DNA from 2 places in the Rahnella sp. R3(2024) genome. Region 2 is predicted to be linked to the other one. Evidence: predicted binding sites of a transcription regulator. Region 2 holds the regulator's gene; the other holds the start of a gene.
The links. Region 2 encodes CRP, which controls carbon source genes, mostly activating them, when cyclic AMP is high. Its sites were predicted from a motif close to ATGTGANNNNNNTCACAT; they were not measured.
Positions count from the first base shown of each region.

Region 1: the regulator CRP is predicted to act here: its motif matches at 3,950-3,967, upstream of ABSH60_RS06970 (YjcB family protein).

Region 1 is NZ_JBHGBU010000001.1:1,556,712-1,564,215, forward strand. Features, by position in the region: gene malP (maltodextrin phosphorylase) at 1-777, opposite strand, end outside; gene malT (HTH-type transcriptional regulator MalT) at 1,098-3,824, shown strand; gene ABSH60_RS06970 (YjcB family protein) at 4,078-4,362, shown strand; gene bglX (beta-glucosidase BglX) at 4,757-7,054, shown strand; gene pdeR (cyclic di-GMP phosphodiesterase) at 7,347-7,504, shown strand, end outside.
Region 2 is NZ_JBHGBU010000001.1:1,790,566-1,798,069, forward strand. Features, by position in the region: gene ABSH60_RS08175 (MFS transporter) at 1-202, opposite strand, end outside; gene ABSH60_RS08180 (LysR substrate-binding domain-containing protein) at 395-1,306, shown strand; gene ABSH60_RS08185 (OsmC family protein) at 1,308-1,715, opposite strand; gene crp (cAMP-activated global transcriptional regulator CRP) at 2,078-2,710, shown strand; gene ABSH60_RS08195 (YccS/YhfK family putative transporter) at 2,772-4,847, shown strand; gene ABSH60_RS08200 (aspartate aminotransferase family protein) at 5,011-6,228, opposite strand; gene ABSH60_RS08205 (aminodeoxychorismate synthase component II) at 6,351-6,926, opposite strand; gene ABSH60_RS08210 (putative adenosine monophosphate-protein transferase Fic) at 7,022-7,504, opposite strand, start outside.

The DNA.
Region 1 (7,504 bases), 230 kb from region 2:
CACTTTGGTGAGCTTCGCGGCATCAATGCCTTTTTGCTCCGCTTTCAGAAATTCACCGTCGTTGAACAGGGTCAGATCAAACGGATGTACGTCAGTCGCCTGCCACAAACGCAGCGGCTGGGTGACGCCATTTTTGTAACCGACCACCGGCAGATCCCAGGCTTCACCGCGCAGGGTAAACGCCGGATGCCATTGTTCTTCGCCCTTTTCGTTCTTGGTCAGCTTGCCGCCAAAGGCGACATCAACCGACAGTGAGCTGTTGTGGCTGAACCACGGGTAACTTTCCCGGTGCCAGTTGTCCGGCGCTTCCTGTTGTTTGCCTTCGCTGAACGACTGGCGGAATAACCCGTACTGATAATTCAGGCCGTAGCCGGTCGCCGGTTGCCCGACGGTCGCCATTGAATCGAGGAAACAGGCCGCCAGACGGCCTAATCCGCCATTGCCCAGCGCCGGATCGGTTTCCTGCTCCAGCACATCGGCCAGCTCAACGCCCTGCTCTTTCAGCGCCTGTTGCACGGTGTCATACCAGCCGAGGTTGATCAGGTTATTCGCGGTCAGGCGCCCGATCAGGAACTCCATCGAAATATAGTTCACGTGCCGCTGCGGCTGCTTTGTCGCTGCGGGCACCGGCTGCGCACTGAGTTGCTCGGATAACGCGGCACTGGTGGCCTGCCACCACTGATGCGGCGTCATGTCCTGCGCCTGTTGTAAACCGAACCCCTGCCACTGGCGTTTCAGCGCGGCTAAAAACTGCGTTTTATCCAAAGTCACCTGCATCACATGCCTCTTTATCCGGGAATTTGTAGGGAAGTCTGATGTTGATTATCACTATGCTGACGCTTGTGTCGGTGAGCGGCATCATCCCGTCACAGATTAGGCGGGGAGGAGAAACGGGGCGTAGCCGGAGGAGACAGGGGGTCAGGGCGAACGGCGGAAAATTTGTATTAAGAAGTGTGATGCAGAGCAACTTAACGGCATGTAAAGACGTAACATTCTTGCAATCAATGTTTCAAAGGAGGACTTTAGGAAAAGTGATTAATTACACGCTGTGAAATAATTAAGCCGCCCCCAGATTATCGTCAAAAGAATCGAAAAAAATGCTGATCCCGTCAAAACTGAGCCGCCCGGTGCGGCAGCAAAATACTGTGGTTCGCGATCGTCTGCTGACGAAACTCTCGACTGCGCCTAATTATCGTCTGACCCTGGTCGCCAGCCCGGCGGGCTATGGGAAAACGACGCTGGTGGCACACTGGGCGGCGGGTAAAAGCGATCTGGGCTGGTATTCTCTGGATGAAAGCGACAATCAGCCGGAGCGTTTTGCCAGCTACCTGATCGCCGCCGTTCAGCAGGCCTGCGGCGGTCATTGCGTGAAGAGCGAAGCCTTGAGCCAGAAGCATCAGTACGCCAGTTTGTCCGCGTTGTTCGGGCAACTGTTCGTGGAGCTTTCCGACTGGCACCGCCCGCTGTTGCTGGTGATCGACGACTACCATCTGATTTCGAACGATGCCATTCATGAGGGCATGCGCTTTTTCCTGCGCCATCAGCCGGAGAATATGTCGCTGGTGGTGCTCTCCCGTACCCTGCCACCGCTGGGCATCGCGAACCTGCGCGTGCGCGACCAGTTGCTGGAGCTGAACGCTTCCCATCTGGCCTTTACCCATCCCGAAACACAACAATTCTTCGACTGCCGTCTCAGGGATCCGATCGATCAGGCTGACAGCAGCCGTCTGTGTGATGACGTCGCGGGCTGGGCCACCGCGCTGCAACTGATTGCGCTCTCAGCGCGCCAGTCCACCACGCCTGCCCAGCAGTCAACTCAGCAATCCGCCCGTAAACTTGCCGGGCTGAATGCCAGCCATTTATCCGAGTATCTGGTGGATGAAGTGCTGGATCGCGTGGATGCGCCGACGCGTGATTTCCTGCTGCGCTGCTCGCTGCTGCGCTCAATGAATGACGCGCTGATTGTGCGTCTGACCGGCGGAGACAACGGCCAGCAGCGTCTGGAAGAATTAGAGCGCCAGGGATTATTCATCCATCGCATGGATGACACGGGCGAATGGTTTAACTTCCACCCTTTGTTTGCCACCTTCCTGCGTCAGCGCTGCCAGTGGGAACTGGCGGCTGAACTGCCCGCCATTCATCGTGCGGCTGCCGAAGGCTGGCTGGCGCAAGGCTTCCCCGCCGAAGCCATTCATCACGCGCTGGGAGCCGAAGACACCGATATGCTGCGGGATATTCTGCTGCAACACGCCTGGGCGCTGTTTAATCAAAGCGAACTGGCCTTGCTGGAAGAGTGTCTGAACGCGCTGCCGTATGAGCGCCTGATCCAAAATCCCAAGCTGGTCCTGTTGCAGGCCTGGCTGGCACAAAGTCAGCATCGTTATGCCGAAGTGGAAACCCTGCTGGTGCGCGCGGAAAGTGAAATGCAACAGCGCAGCATTGTGATGGAGCAGGACATGACCGCCGAGTTCGACGCCCTGCGCGCGCAGGTGGCGATCAACGATGGCCGTCAGGATGAGGCGGAAAAACTGGCCGCCGATGCCCTGCGTTTCCTGCCGTATGAAAGCTATTACAGCCGCATCGTCGCCACCTCAGTCACCGGTGAGATTCAGCACTGCAAAGGCGATCTCACCCGCGCGCTGCCGCTGATGCAGCAAACTGAACAGATCGCCCGCCGGTACGAAGCTTATCACTACGCGTTATGGGCGCTGCTGCAACAGAGTGAAATCCTGATTGCTCAGGGCTATTTGCAGGCGGCCTATGAAATGCAGGATCGCGCGTTTGAACTGGTGCGCGAGCAACATCTCGAACAGTTACCGATGCATGAATTCCTGCTGCGTCTGCGGTCACAGTTATTGTGGTCGTGGTCGCGGCTTGACGATGCCGAAGAGGCCGCCCGTGAAGGGCTCAACGTGCTGACCAATTTCCAGCCGCAGCAGCAGTTGCAATGTCTGGCGATGCTGGCGAAATGCTCGCTGGCGCGCGGCCAGCTCGACAACGCGCACCACCATTTACAGCGCTGCGAGGCCCTGCTTAAAACCGGTCAGTACCATATTGACTGGCTGACCAACACCGACAAGCCACGGGTGATTTACTGGCAGATGATCGGCGATAAAGCCGCCGCGCGACAATGGCTGCAACAGGCCAGAAAACCGGACATGGCGGACAACCATTTCCAGCAGGGCCAGTGGCGCAATATTGCCCGCGTGCAGATTTTGCTGGAGAAGTTTGATGAAGCCGAAGTGGTGCTGGATGAACTGAACCAGAACGCCCGCCAGCTGCGTCTGACCAGCGATCTGAACCGCAATCTGCTGCTGAGTAATCTGCTGTACTGGCATACCGGGCGCAAAAGCGACGCGCAGAAAGTCCTGATCGAAGCGCTCGGGCTGGCGAACCGCACCGGCTTTGTCAGCCACTTCGTCATCGAAGGCGAAATGATGGCGCAGCAACTTCGTCAGCTGATTCAGCTTAATTTGCTGCCCGAGCTGGAACAGCGCCGCGCCCAGCAAATCCTGCGCGAGATTAACCAGCATCACCGCCACAAGTTTGCACATTTCGACGAAGGCTTCGTTAATAAGCTGCTGACCCACCCGCAGGTGCCGGAACTCATTCGCACCAGCCCGCTGACCCAGCGCGAGTGGCAGGTACTGGGGCTGATCTATTCCGGTTACAGCAATGATCAGATCGCCGGTGAGCTGGATGTGGCGTCCACCACCATCAAAACGCATATCCGTAACCTGTATCAAAAACTCGGCGTCGCACACCGCCAGGAAGCTGTGCAGCAGGCTCAGCATCTGTTGCAGGTGATGGGCTACGGCGCGTAATTCCTTTACCTCATTCCCGCCTTTAATAACGCACGGCCATGAATCAGCTGTGCGTTATACATAAAATGCATTAGCGAGCAATTTTTGCTCATCGCCCCTGCTCATGACGAAAATCTGATGATATAATGTGACATACATCACATTATTGTGTTTCTTCATTTTTTCAGTAAGCCCATTGCCCACCTTGTTTAAACAGCCTTTGCGGCTGATTTTGGCATCGTGCAACCGGCTGTAGTGAGTAAGGATTTTATCAATGGGAACGTTAACTGCCGGAATAGTCATGATGCGCTGGGAATTGCTGAGCGCTTTTTTGATGTTCTGCACCAGCCAGCTCAATATTCTGTGCCGCCAGTCGAGCCGCAACACCATGGCTTTCGTCTGTAGCGGTCTTGGCCTGACGGTGACCTGTTTCTTTGTCATGAGCCTGATGGGCATGACTTACAACGCCGCTGCCATTGCGCAATTCTGGTCAATGACCAAAGACGTTTTCTTCGATGTGATGAGTAAAACCCCCACCGATATGCCGTTCTATTATTAATGCCGTTTTATTATTGATTCCTGCCTGACAGATTGATCGGCTTTTTCCGGGCTGAGCATCACGCTCTGCCCGGCTCATTGTGCAAAAATCTCCCTTCCCGCGCTATTTCATCGCTCATTACTGAACCGATTTGTCATCTAATCCTAATTGTCTGAAATTGCGGGGTATATCGAACGTCTTTTAGTAGCCATCTGCCCGATTACCTGTAAATTGCGATCTGTCTCCACAGGTAAAAGATAATGTGCCGCACGATAAAACTATTGATTGCTAATAGTTGAAGGGTCGTATTAGATTCTCACACTATACTTTTCTTAGAATGATCATTGATTTGTTTGCTTCAGGCTGCTGAATTTTCTCTGTTTTGGCATCCCTGCTTATGGCTGAAGGAATTCCGATGAATACGCATCACATGCTCGGCGCGTTTGTGCTACTGGTAAGTTCTGCTTCTGCTCTGGCAGTAGAAACGGCGGGTATACCTCAGAATCAGGTAAAAGAGCGCAACGCGTTCATTGCTGATCTGATGAAAAAAATGACCCTTGATGAAAAAATTGGTCAGTTGAATCTGGTGACCGTCGGGACTGATTATCCGAAAGAAGCGATCATGGCCGATATTCGCGACGGCAAAGTCGGTGGCGTATTTAATACCGTGACCAAACCCGATATCCGCCGCCTTCAGGATGAGGTGAAAAACAGCCGCCTGAAAATCCCTCCTTTCTATGCGTATGACGTGGTACACGGCCAGCGCACTATTTTCCCGATCAGCCTCGGTCTGGCAGCCAGCTGGGACATGCAGGCCGTGGCCACCAGCGCACGCATTTCTGCAAAAGAAACCGCAGCCGATGGCCTGAACATGACGTTCTCGCCGATGGTAGATGTGACCCGCGATCCACGCTGGGGCCGTGTTTCCGAAGGTTTCGGTGAAGACACCTATCTCACTTCACGCCTTGCGCATGAAATGGTTACCGGTTATCAGGGCAAAGACCCGTCTGCCCCTGACGCTGTGATGGCAAACGTCAAACACTACGCGTTGTACGGCGCTGTCGAAGGCGGCCGGGAATACAACACCGTGGATATGAGTCTGACGCGTATGTTCAACGACTACATGCCACCGTACAAAGCCGCTGTCGATGCGGGTGCGGGCGGTGTGATGGTGGCGCTGAACAGTATCAACGGCACGCCTGCCACCTCCAACACCTGGCTTTTAAAAGACATTCTGCGTGACGACTGGCAATTCAAAGGCCTGACCGTCAGCGACCACGGCGCTATCGGCGGCCTGGTCAAACACGGCGTAGCCGAAGACGATCGTCAGGCGGCGGCCATGGCATTGAAAGCCGGTGTCGATATGGACATGGCGGATAACATGTACGGCAAGTATCTGAAAGGCCTGCTCGCTGACGGCATGGTCAGCCAGAATGATATCGACCGTGCGGTGCGTGACGTACTGGCCGCAAAATGGGACATGGGCCTGTTTGTGGATGAGTACCGTCATTTAGGCCCACAGTCGAGCGACCCGGCAGATACCAACGCCGAAAGCCGCCTGCACCGCAACGAAGCGCGCGAAGTGGCGCGAACCTCGCTGGTGCTGCTGAAAAACAACAATCAGACATTACCGTTGCAGAAAGCGGGCACCATCGCCGTGATCGGACCGCTGGCTGACAGCAAACGTGACGTCATGGGCAGCTGGTCTGCCGCCGGTAAAGCGGCTCAGGCGGTCACCGTCCTGCAGGGCATGAAAGATGTGCTCGGCGATAAAGGCAACGTTCTTTATGCACGCGGCGCTAACGTCACTGACGATCAGGCCATGGTGGATTTCCTCAACTCTTACGACAAGCAGGTGATCAACGACACACGTAAACCGCAGGAAATGATTGATGAAGCAGTGAAAACCGCTGAAAAATCTGACGTTGTGGTCGCGGTCGTTGGTGAGGCGCAAGGTATGGCGCACGAGGCGTCCAGCCGTTCTGAACTGAACATCCCGCAAAGCCAGCGCGACTTACTGAAAGCCCTGAAAGCGACTGGCAAACCGCTGGTCATTGTTCTGATGAATGGCCGTCCGCTGACGCTGTCATGGGAAAATGAAATCTCCGACGCGATGCTGGAAACCTGGTTCAGCGGCACCGAAGGCGGCCACGCGATTGCTGACGTGCTGTTTGGCGCTTACAACCCGTCAGGCAAATTGCCGATGACCTTCCCGCGCGCAGTGGGCCAGATCCCGCTGTATTACAGCTTCCTTAATACAGGGCGTCCGTTTAATCCACAGCATCCGGATAAATACACCACCCGCTATTTTGATATCACTAACGGCCCGCTGTTCCCGTTCGGTTATGGTCTGAGCTATACCGACTTCAGCGTCTCTGACGTCAGCCTGTCTTCCACCACCATGGATGCCAAACACCCGCTGACCGCCAGCGTGACGGTGAAAAATACCGGTAAACGCAGCGGCGCGACCATCGTGCAGCTGTATTTGCAGGACGTCACCGCGTCGATCAGCCGTCCGGTCAAGCAGCTGAAAAACTTCGAGAAAATCGAGTTGCAGCCGGGTGAGCAAAAAGTCGTCACCTTTACAGTGAACGAACAGGATCTGCGTTTCTACAATGATCAGCTGAAATGGGCTTCCGAGCCTGGCAAGTTCAACGTCTTCGTTGGGCTGGATTCAGAAAACGTCAAACAAACCAGCTTCCTGCTGAAGTAATCTCGAAAGCGATCTTCGGGCGGCATGCTCGCCCGGAGATCGGTCAAAAGCCCCTCAGTGCTGACGGCATCCGGCAACGTGTGTCGTCAGCACTGGGCGGCAATTTCTGCCCGTAAACTGGATATATAACGGACAGTTGCTAACCTTAATTTCAATGTGTTATGCCCTTTTGCCTTTATCCGCCGGATGCGGAGCGTTGCGAGTGGGCTCAACAGAGTAAGCTCCGTCTGTGCTGACTGTCGCCAGGTCACTGCGCAGACGGCGTTTTGCGTTCTTTGCGGAGAAACATTCCATGGTCGACTCACAAGATGCCTCCATCCTGTACCTGCATTTTGGTACGCCCCGCCCATACTGGCGACTGGGTTCAGACAGCAACGCGCTGGAGTTATCTGCTGAGAAAGGCATCGTCAACGTGGCGATCTCCCTGACCCAATGGCAGGCAGGAAAGAT
Region 2 (7,504 bases):
ACCGGTCATTCAGCCAGCCGGCGGGAATTTGAAACAGCGAATAGGCGAGGAAGAACATCCCGGTGATGTAGCCCAGTTGCTGCGGCTGAAGAGTAAATTCGCGCTCTATCGGCAACAGCGCAAAGCCCATCACCGTTTTGTCGATATACACCACGACATAGCCCACGAACAGCAGGAAAATCATCAGGGAACGACTTTTCATAGCGGATATCCCTTTTTGTTATCACCACGTCAGAAGTTCTCACTGTCGGGCGAAAGATAAAATGCGACATACGTCACGTAATCAACTGAATAACAACGCATTATTTTAACAACCCTGACGCTATCAGCTTTACAGTGCGGCCATAAGATGCAATTTTTGGGCGGGTGATGCTTTTTACTGATAGGGATCGGGATGCGCTATTTGCCGAAATTACAGCAACTGAAGGTTTTCCAGCAGGTTATCCGCAGCGGCAGTATTCGCGGTGCGGCGCGGGCGATGAATCAGTCACAACCGGCGGTCAGCAGAACGTTGCGGGAACTGGAACACACCCTCGATACGCAGCTGATTGTGCGCGGCAATCAGGGCATGGCGCTGACCGAAACTGGACGCGCATTTGCCCAGCGGATGCAGTTCATCCTTGAAGAACTGGAACGCGCAGCAGAAGAAATTCAGCAAATTAATCAGTATTCGCAGGGGTCGGTGGCGATAGGTTTTTCTTCACTGCTGGCGCTGACGGTTTTTCCGGCACTGAATGAGGGGTTCAAAACCCAGTTTCCGCAGTCGAAATTGCTGATCAAAGAAGGTCAGCTTTCGGTGCTGTTACCGGCGCTGCGCGAAGGCCGGCTGGATTTTGCCGTCGGCACCGTCGGGCCGGGCTTTCCGCTGGAGGATCTGGTGCGCGAACCGCTGTTTAACGCACCGTTTGGCATCATCGCGCGGCGCGGTCATCCGCTGGCACACGCCACCTCGCTTGAGGAACTGCATGAGGCGCGCTGGGTACTGCCGGAAACGGACATGGGGTATTACCCGCAATTGCAGCTTTCGATGGGCGGATTGCATCCGCCGTTCGCAGAAACGCCGGTGCGAACGGATTCGGTAGTGTGCGGGCTAAATATGGTGTTGCAGTCAGATTACCTGACCATTGTTGCGCGGGCGATGCGGGCGCCTTTTGGATTGCAGGATAAGCTGTGTCTGCTCAATATCGACACCCTGCCACAGGCGGAATACTGCGTACTTTATTCGCAAAAATCGCCGCTGACGTTTGCCGCGCGGCGATTTTTGGATTTACTGCGTCATCAGTGCCAGACGTATGACTGGTCGTGACTTATTCGACGTTAACCACTTCAAAACTGTGGGTGATCGAGGCGGCTTTGCCCAGCATCAGAGAAACGGAACAATATTTCTCAGCTGACAGGCTGACGGCGCGCTCCACAACCTTATCAGTCAGGTCCTTACCGGTGACGATGAAGTGCAGATTGATGTGTGTGAACAAACGCGGTGCTTCTTCGCGACGTTCTGACGTCAGTTTCACTTCACAGTCACGGACATCGCTGCGGCCTTTTTGCAATATCGACACCACGTCGATCGCGCTACAGCCGCCCGCTGACATCAGCAACATTTCCATCGGGCTCGGTGCTTTATCACCGGCATTCCCGTCCATTAAAACCTGATGACCCGACGCGGATTCACCTAAAAACGTCAGACCTTCCACCCATTTTACGCGTGCGTGCATTTGCTTATCTCCTGGCGTTCTTATTCATCAAATTTTCACCCCAGAGTACCCTTTCACCTAAAAACTGGCAACGTAACCCGATCGCCATCATGCTGAAGCGAGACAACACAAGACAGCATTGCAAACCTGTGTTACAAACAAAGCCGAAACATACTTTCCAGTAAATTGCGGTGACGGTTTTCGCGGTTTAAGAACAGAACCCAAGGTGATAACAGCAATTAACAGGCTGTTTCACTCCGACATCCGCTTGCAGCATTTCTGGTGAGTTACATGCTGATAGGGCGCATTAATATTCAGACGCCGTACAGGGAACTCTGAGCCCTGTGATTTTGGGCAGCGATAATAACAGAGGATAATAGCAAATGGTTCTCGGCAAGCCACAAACAGACCCGACACTTGAATGGTTCCTGTCTCACTGTCATATACATAAGTATCCTTCTAAAAGTACGCTGATTCACCAGGGTGAAAAAGCCGAAACGCTGTACTACATCGTGAAAGGGTCGGTTGCCGTCCTGATTAAAGATGAAGAAGGCAAAGAGATGATACTTTCCTACCTTAACCAAGGTGACTTCATCGGCGAGCTGGGACTCTTCGAAGAAGGTCAGGAACGCAGTGCCTGGGTACGTGCTAAAACTGCCTGCGAAGTGGCTGAAATTTCTTATAAAAAATTCCGCCAGCTGATTCAGGTTAACCCGGACATTTTGATGCGCCTCTCCGCGCAGATGGCAAACCGTCTGCAAATGACGTCAGAGAAAGTCGGTAACCTTGCTTTCCTCGACGTAACGGGCCGTATCGCTCAGACCTTATTGAATCTGGCCAAACAGCCAGATGCCATGACCCACCCGGACGGGATGCAGATTAAAATTACCCGCCAGGAAATCGGTCAGATCGTCGGTTGCTCCCGTGAAACCGTCGGCCGTATTCTCAAGATGCTGGAAGATCAGAGCCTGATCTCCGCACACGGTAAAACGATTGTCGTTTACGGCACACGTTAATCCCTCAAAAAAAGGCGCGACAGCTTACTGTCGCGCCTTTTTTATGGGCTAAGCTTCATCCATGACGCTATGGCGAAGGCTGTTTTATCATCCCGAAGTGAACTATGCACTGCGTCAGACGCTGGTGTTATGTCTGCCGGTCGGCCTCTGCTGGCTGTTTGGGAATCTGCAAATGGGCCTGTTGTTTTCCCTCTGCCCTGCCTGCTGTAACGTCGCCGGTCTTGATACTCCCCACAAACGCTTTTTCAAACGTCTCATTATTGGTGGTGCTCTGTTTGCGCTGGGCAGCATTCTGCTGCAAGTGATGCTGACCGGGTGGCACCTCCCGCTGCCGCTGATCATGCTGTCGCTGGCATTATTACTGGGCGTCACCGGCGAAATCAGCCCGCTCCATGCGCGTCTGTTGCCCGGTGCCTTGGTGGCGACCATCTTTACCCTGAGCATGGTGGGCGTCAGGCCGATGTGGCAGGCACCCGCGCTGTTTGCCGCAGGCACCGCCTGGTACGGCCTGTTTAACTGGGCGTGGTTTCGCATATCAAAAGAACAACCGATGCGCGAAACCCTCAGTCAGCTGTATTTGCAACTGGCGGATTATTTCGAAGCTAAATACAGCCTGCTGACACAGCATACCGACCCTGAAACCGCATTGCCGCCGCTGCTCAAGCGCCAGCAACAGGTCATCGATCTTATCGCCCTGCTTTATCAGCAGCTGCACATGCTGCCGCAGCACGGACATCATCATCACTACAAGCGGCTGTTTCAGCGTTTTCAGGTGGCGCTGGATTTGCAGGAGCACATTACCGTCAGCCTGCATCAGCCGGAAGAAGTGCAAAAGCTGGTGGAAGAGAGCCATGCGGAAGCGGTGATCCGCCGTAATGCTCAGGTGATTTCAGCCCGTCTGCGGGTGATTGCTGACGACATTCTTTACCACCGTCTTTCCGGGCGTTTTACCATGGCGAACGAACTGGCGGCGCTGGAGAAAATTGCCGCACGCAATCCGGATAATCCGGTCGGCCAGTTCTGTTATTACCATTTCAGCCGCATCGCACGCCTGCTGCGTACCCAGAGGCCATTGTACCGGCGCGATCTGATGAATACTCAGCCACGCCTGCCTTTCTGGCCCGCACTGAAAAGCTATTTGTCCTTTAAATCCATTGCCCTGCGCAATGCCGCACGTCTCGGCATTATTCTGGCGTTAGGCAGCAGCCTCGGGTTGTTCTTCAATCTGCCGAAACCTTACTGGATTTTGCTGACCATCATGCTGGTCAGTCAGAACGGTTATAACGCCACCCGCGTGCGCATTCAGCACCGTGCGCTCGGCACGCTGGCGGGATTGCTGATCGCCGCTGCCCTGCTGAAACTGGAGCTGCCCGAGGGCGTCACGCTGCTGTGTATGCTGCTGATTACGCTGATATCGTACACGGTGTTGCGGAAAAACTACGGGCTGGCGATGGTGGGTATGACGGTGACGGCGGTGTATACGCTCCAGCTTCTGGCGATGAATGGCGTGCATTTTCTGGTGCCCCGGCTTATCGATACTCTGATCGGCTGCGCCCTCGCCTTCGGCGGTACGATCTGGCTGTGGCCTCAGTGGCAGAGCGGATTGCTGCGACAAAATGCCCATCAGGCGCTGGAAGCCGATCAGGAAGCGATCCGGTTGTTACTGCAGGATAATCCGGATACCGTCAAACTGGCGTACGCCCGAATGCAGGTCAATCAGGCCCACAACAAGCTGTTTACCTCGCTGAATCAGGCGATGCAGGAACCGGGGTTTAACTCGCATTATCTGACGGATATGCGTTTGTGGGTAACGCACAGCCAGTTTGTGGTCGAGCATATTAACGCGATGACCATTCTCGCCCGCGAGCATTACATGCTGCCGGAAAAACTGGCGACGGAGTATTTACAAACCTGCGAAATCGCGCTGCAAAGCTGTCAGCAACGTTTGCTCTACGACGGGCCGGGCAGCGAGAACAATCTGTTCAATGCGCCTGAACTACACCCGGATATGCCGCTGACCGAGATGGAACGCCACCTGCGACGCGTAATTTCGCATCTCAGCGTGATGCATACGATTTCGTCACTGGCGTGGAAGCAGAGGCCGCATCATGGGATCTGGCTGACGCGCAAGGCGTGAAGGGGAATGCCCTTTCAAATTCCGGTTTTTACTGTCTTGCAGCCAGCCGGTCTTTTAAAACTGACCGGCGCTATTTCGATTTCTCGGGTGCGGAGGCCACGCACTCGCCGCTGGTTAAAACCGACTGAGTACATTTCGGTGTTAACCAGCGGTGTAGCAGGGCTCACCCCCCGCAAACTTTCCCCACCGCTTTCTCAAACCGCTGCATCCCTTCTTCAATATCCGCGAAGTCGATAACCAGCGATGGCGCAAACCGCATTACGTTCGGTCCGGCCACCAGCATCATGAGGCCGAATTCAGCGGCGGCGGCGTGGAACTCGCCCGCGCGGTTTTTGAAGGCATCCGACAGCTCGGCTCCAATCAGTAATCCCTGACCACGGAATTCTTTGAAGATGTGATATTTCTGGTTGATGGCCTCCAGCGCGCTGATGAATTTCTCGCGACGCTCGTCGATACCCGCCAGCACTTCCGGGGTGTTGATGATATCCAGAGCCGCTTCAGCCACGGCACAGGCCAGCGGGTTACCGCCGTAAGTGGTGCCGTGTTTGCCCGGCTCCATCACGGAGGCCACGTCTTCGGTTGCCAGCATCGCTGAAACCGGGAAGCCGCCGCCCAGCGCTTTGGCGGTGGTCAGAATGTCCGGCGTCACACCGTAATGCATGTAGCTGAAGAGTTTGCCGCTGCGGCCCATGCCGCTTTGTACTTCGTCCAGCACCAGCAGCGCCTGATGTTTGTCGCACAACTCGCGCAGACCTTGCAGGAATTCCTGGGTGGCAGGCGTCACTCCGCCCTCGCCTTGCACCGGCTCAACCACAATGGCGCAGGTGTGATCGTCGATGACCGCTTTGACCGCGTCCAGATCGTTAAACGGCACGTGGACGATATCAGCCGGTTTCGGGCCAAAGCCGTCGGAGTATTTTGGCTGACCGCCCACAGACACGGTGAACAGCGTGCGGCCATGGAAGGCGTTATGGAAAGCGATGATCTTACTTTTGTACGGGCTGTGACGGTGCGAGGCGTAGTAGCGCGCCAGTTTAAAGGCCGCTTCGTTGGCTTCCGCGCCGGAGTTGGCGAAAAATACGCGGTCAGCAAAGGTGGCGTCGATCAGCTTCTGAGCCAGTCGCAACGCGGGTTCGTTGGTGAACACATTGCTCACGTGCCACAGCGTTTCGCCCTGCTCGTGTAATGCTTTCACCAGTGCAGGATGGCAATGCCCGAGCGCCGTCACGGCAATCCCCCCGGCGAAATCAACATACTCTTTGCCCTGCTGATCCCACACGCGGCTGCCTTTACCCTTCACCGGAATAAATTTAGCAGGTGAATAAATCGGCAAAATCACTTTGTCGAACGTGCTCCGGTCTACCGCTGATTTTTCTGCCATAACCCTTTCCCTTACTGCCGTTAACATGAAAATATAATCACAAAATATGCATAAAAAATCACAAACAGGCAAACGGTAATCGCACCTGATGGGTAAGTAATTTTTTCGGCAGAATTAACTGATTATATTTTAAGGAAATTATTCAGAAGCTGGTGCCCCTGTTCGCTCAGAATGCTTTCCGGATGGAACTGAACGCCATGCAGCGGAAGGGTTTTGTGCATGATGCCCATGATTTCGTCGCGGGCGCCTTCACGTTCTGTCCACGCGGTGACGTCAAAACAGTCTGGCAACGTGTCGGGGGCAATCACCAGAGAGTGATAACGCGTGACGGTCAGCGGGTTATTCAGCCCGCTAAACACGCTGTTGCCGGTGTGGCGGATGGGCGACGTTTTGCCGTGAATCGCCTGACGGGCGCGCACGATGTTCGCACCGAACGCCTGTGCCATCGCCTGATGCCCAAGGCATACGCCAAGCACCGGTAAGCGCGTCGAGAAATGCGTAATGGCTTTCAGGGAAATCCCGGCCTGATCGGGCGTGCAGGGGCCGGGGGAAATCACCAGATGCGACGGCGAGAGTTGCTCAATGTCGACGAGGGTCAGCTGATCGTTACGCATCACTTTCACCTCTGCGCCCAGCTCGCAAAAATACTGATAGAGGTTGTAAGTGAAGGAGTCGTAGTTGTCGATCAGCAGCAGCATAGTGTTCCCGGTAAAGTCGAAAATTTACCGGGCAATTCTACGCATTTTTCCGTGCAGGCTTCAGCACTTTCTGGGAATGTTTTACCGGCAGAAAGTCAGTGGTCGTCGGCTATTTCGCTGATCACGGTGCTGAAAATCGCCACCAGATCAGATTCATCGCCAAACACGGCAGTTTTGTTGGCCTCTATCCACCGCTCCCTTCCAACATTCGCCCACTGAATGTCATAACCGGCATGGATAACCAGCTGCTCGGTGAAAATCCTCAGTGCGCGCCCGTTGCCGTCGCGGAAAGGATGCAGCAAGTTCAGTCCGGTGTAGTAATGCGCCAGCCGTTCGGCAAACTGATCAAGTGGCAGGCCGACGAGAAACTCTTCGTCTTCCAGTTCCTGCATCAGGGCATTGCCTTCCTTTTCGATATAGCCGAAATGGCAAAACTGGGTGTCGTCTTTATAGATATCGATTTCGCGGAACTCGCCCGCCCACGGATAGATATCCTGAAACAGAGACAGATGGATGGCGCACAGGTGCGGCAGCCCCATGACCGAGGGGCCGAGAGGCATCACTGCCGCCCGCAACGC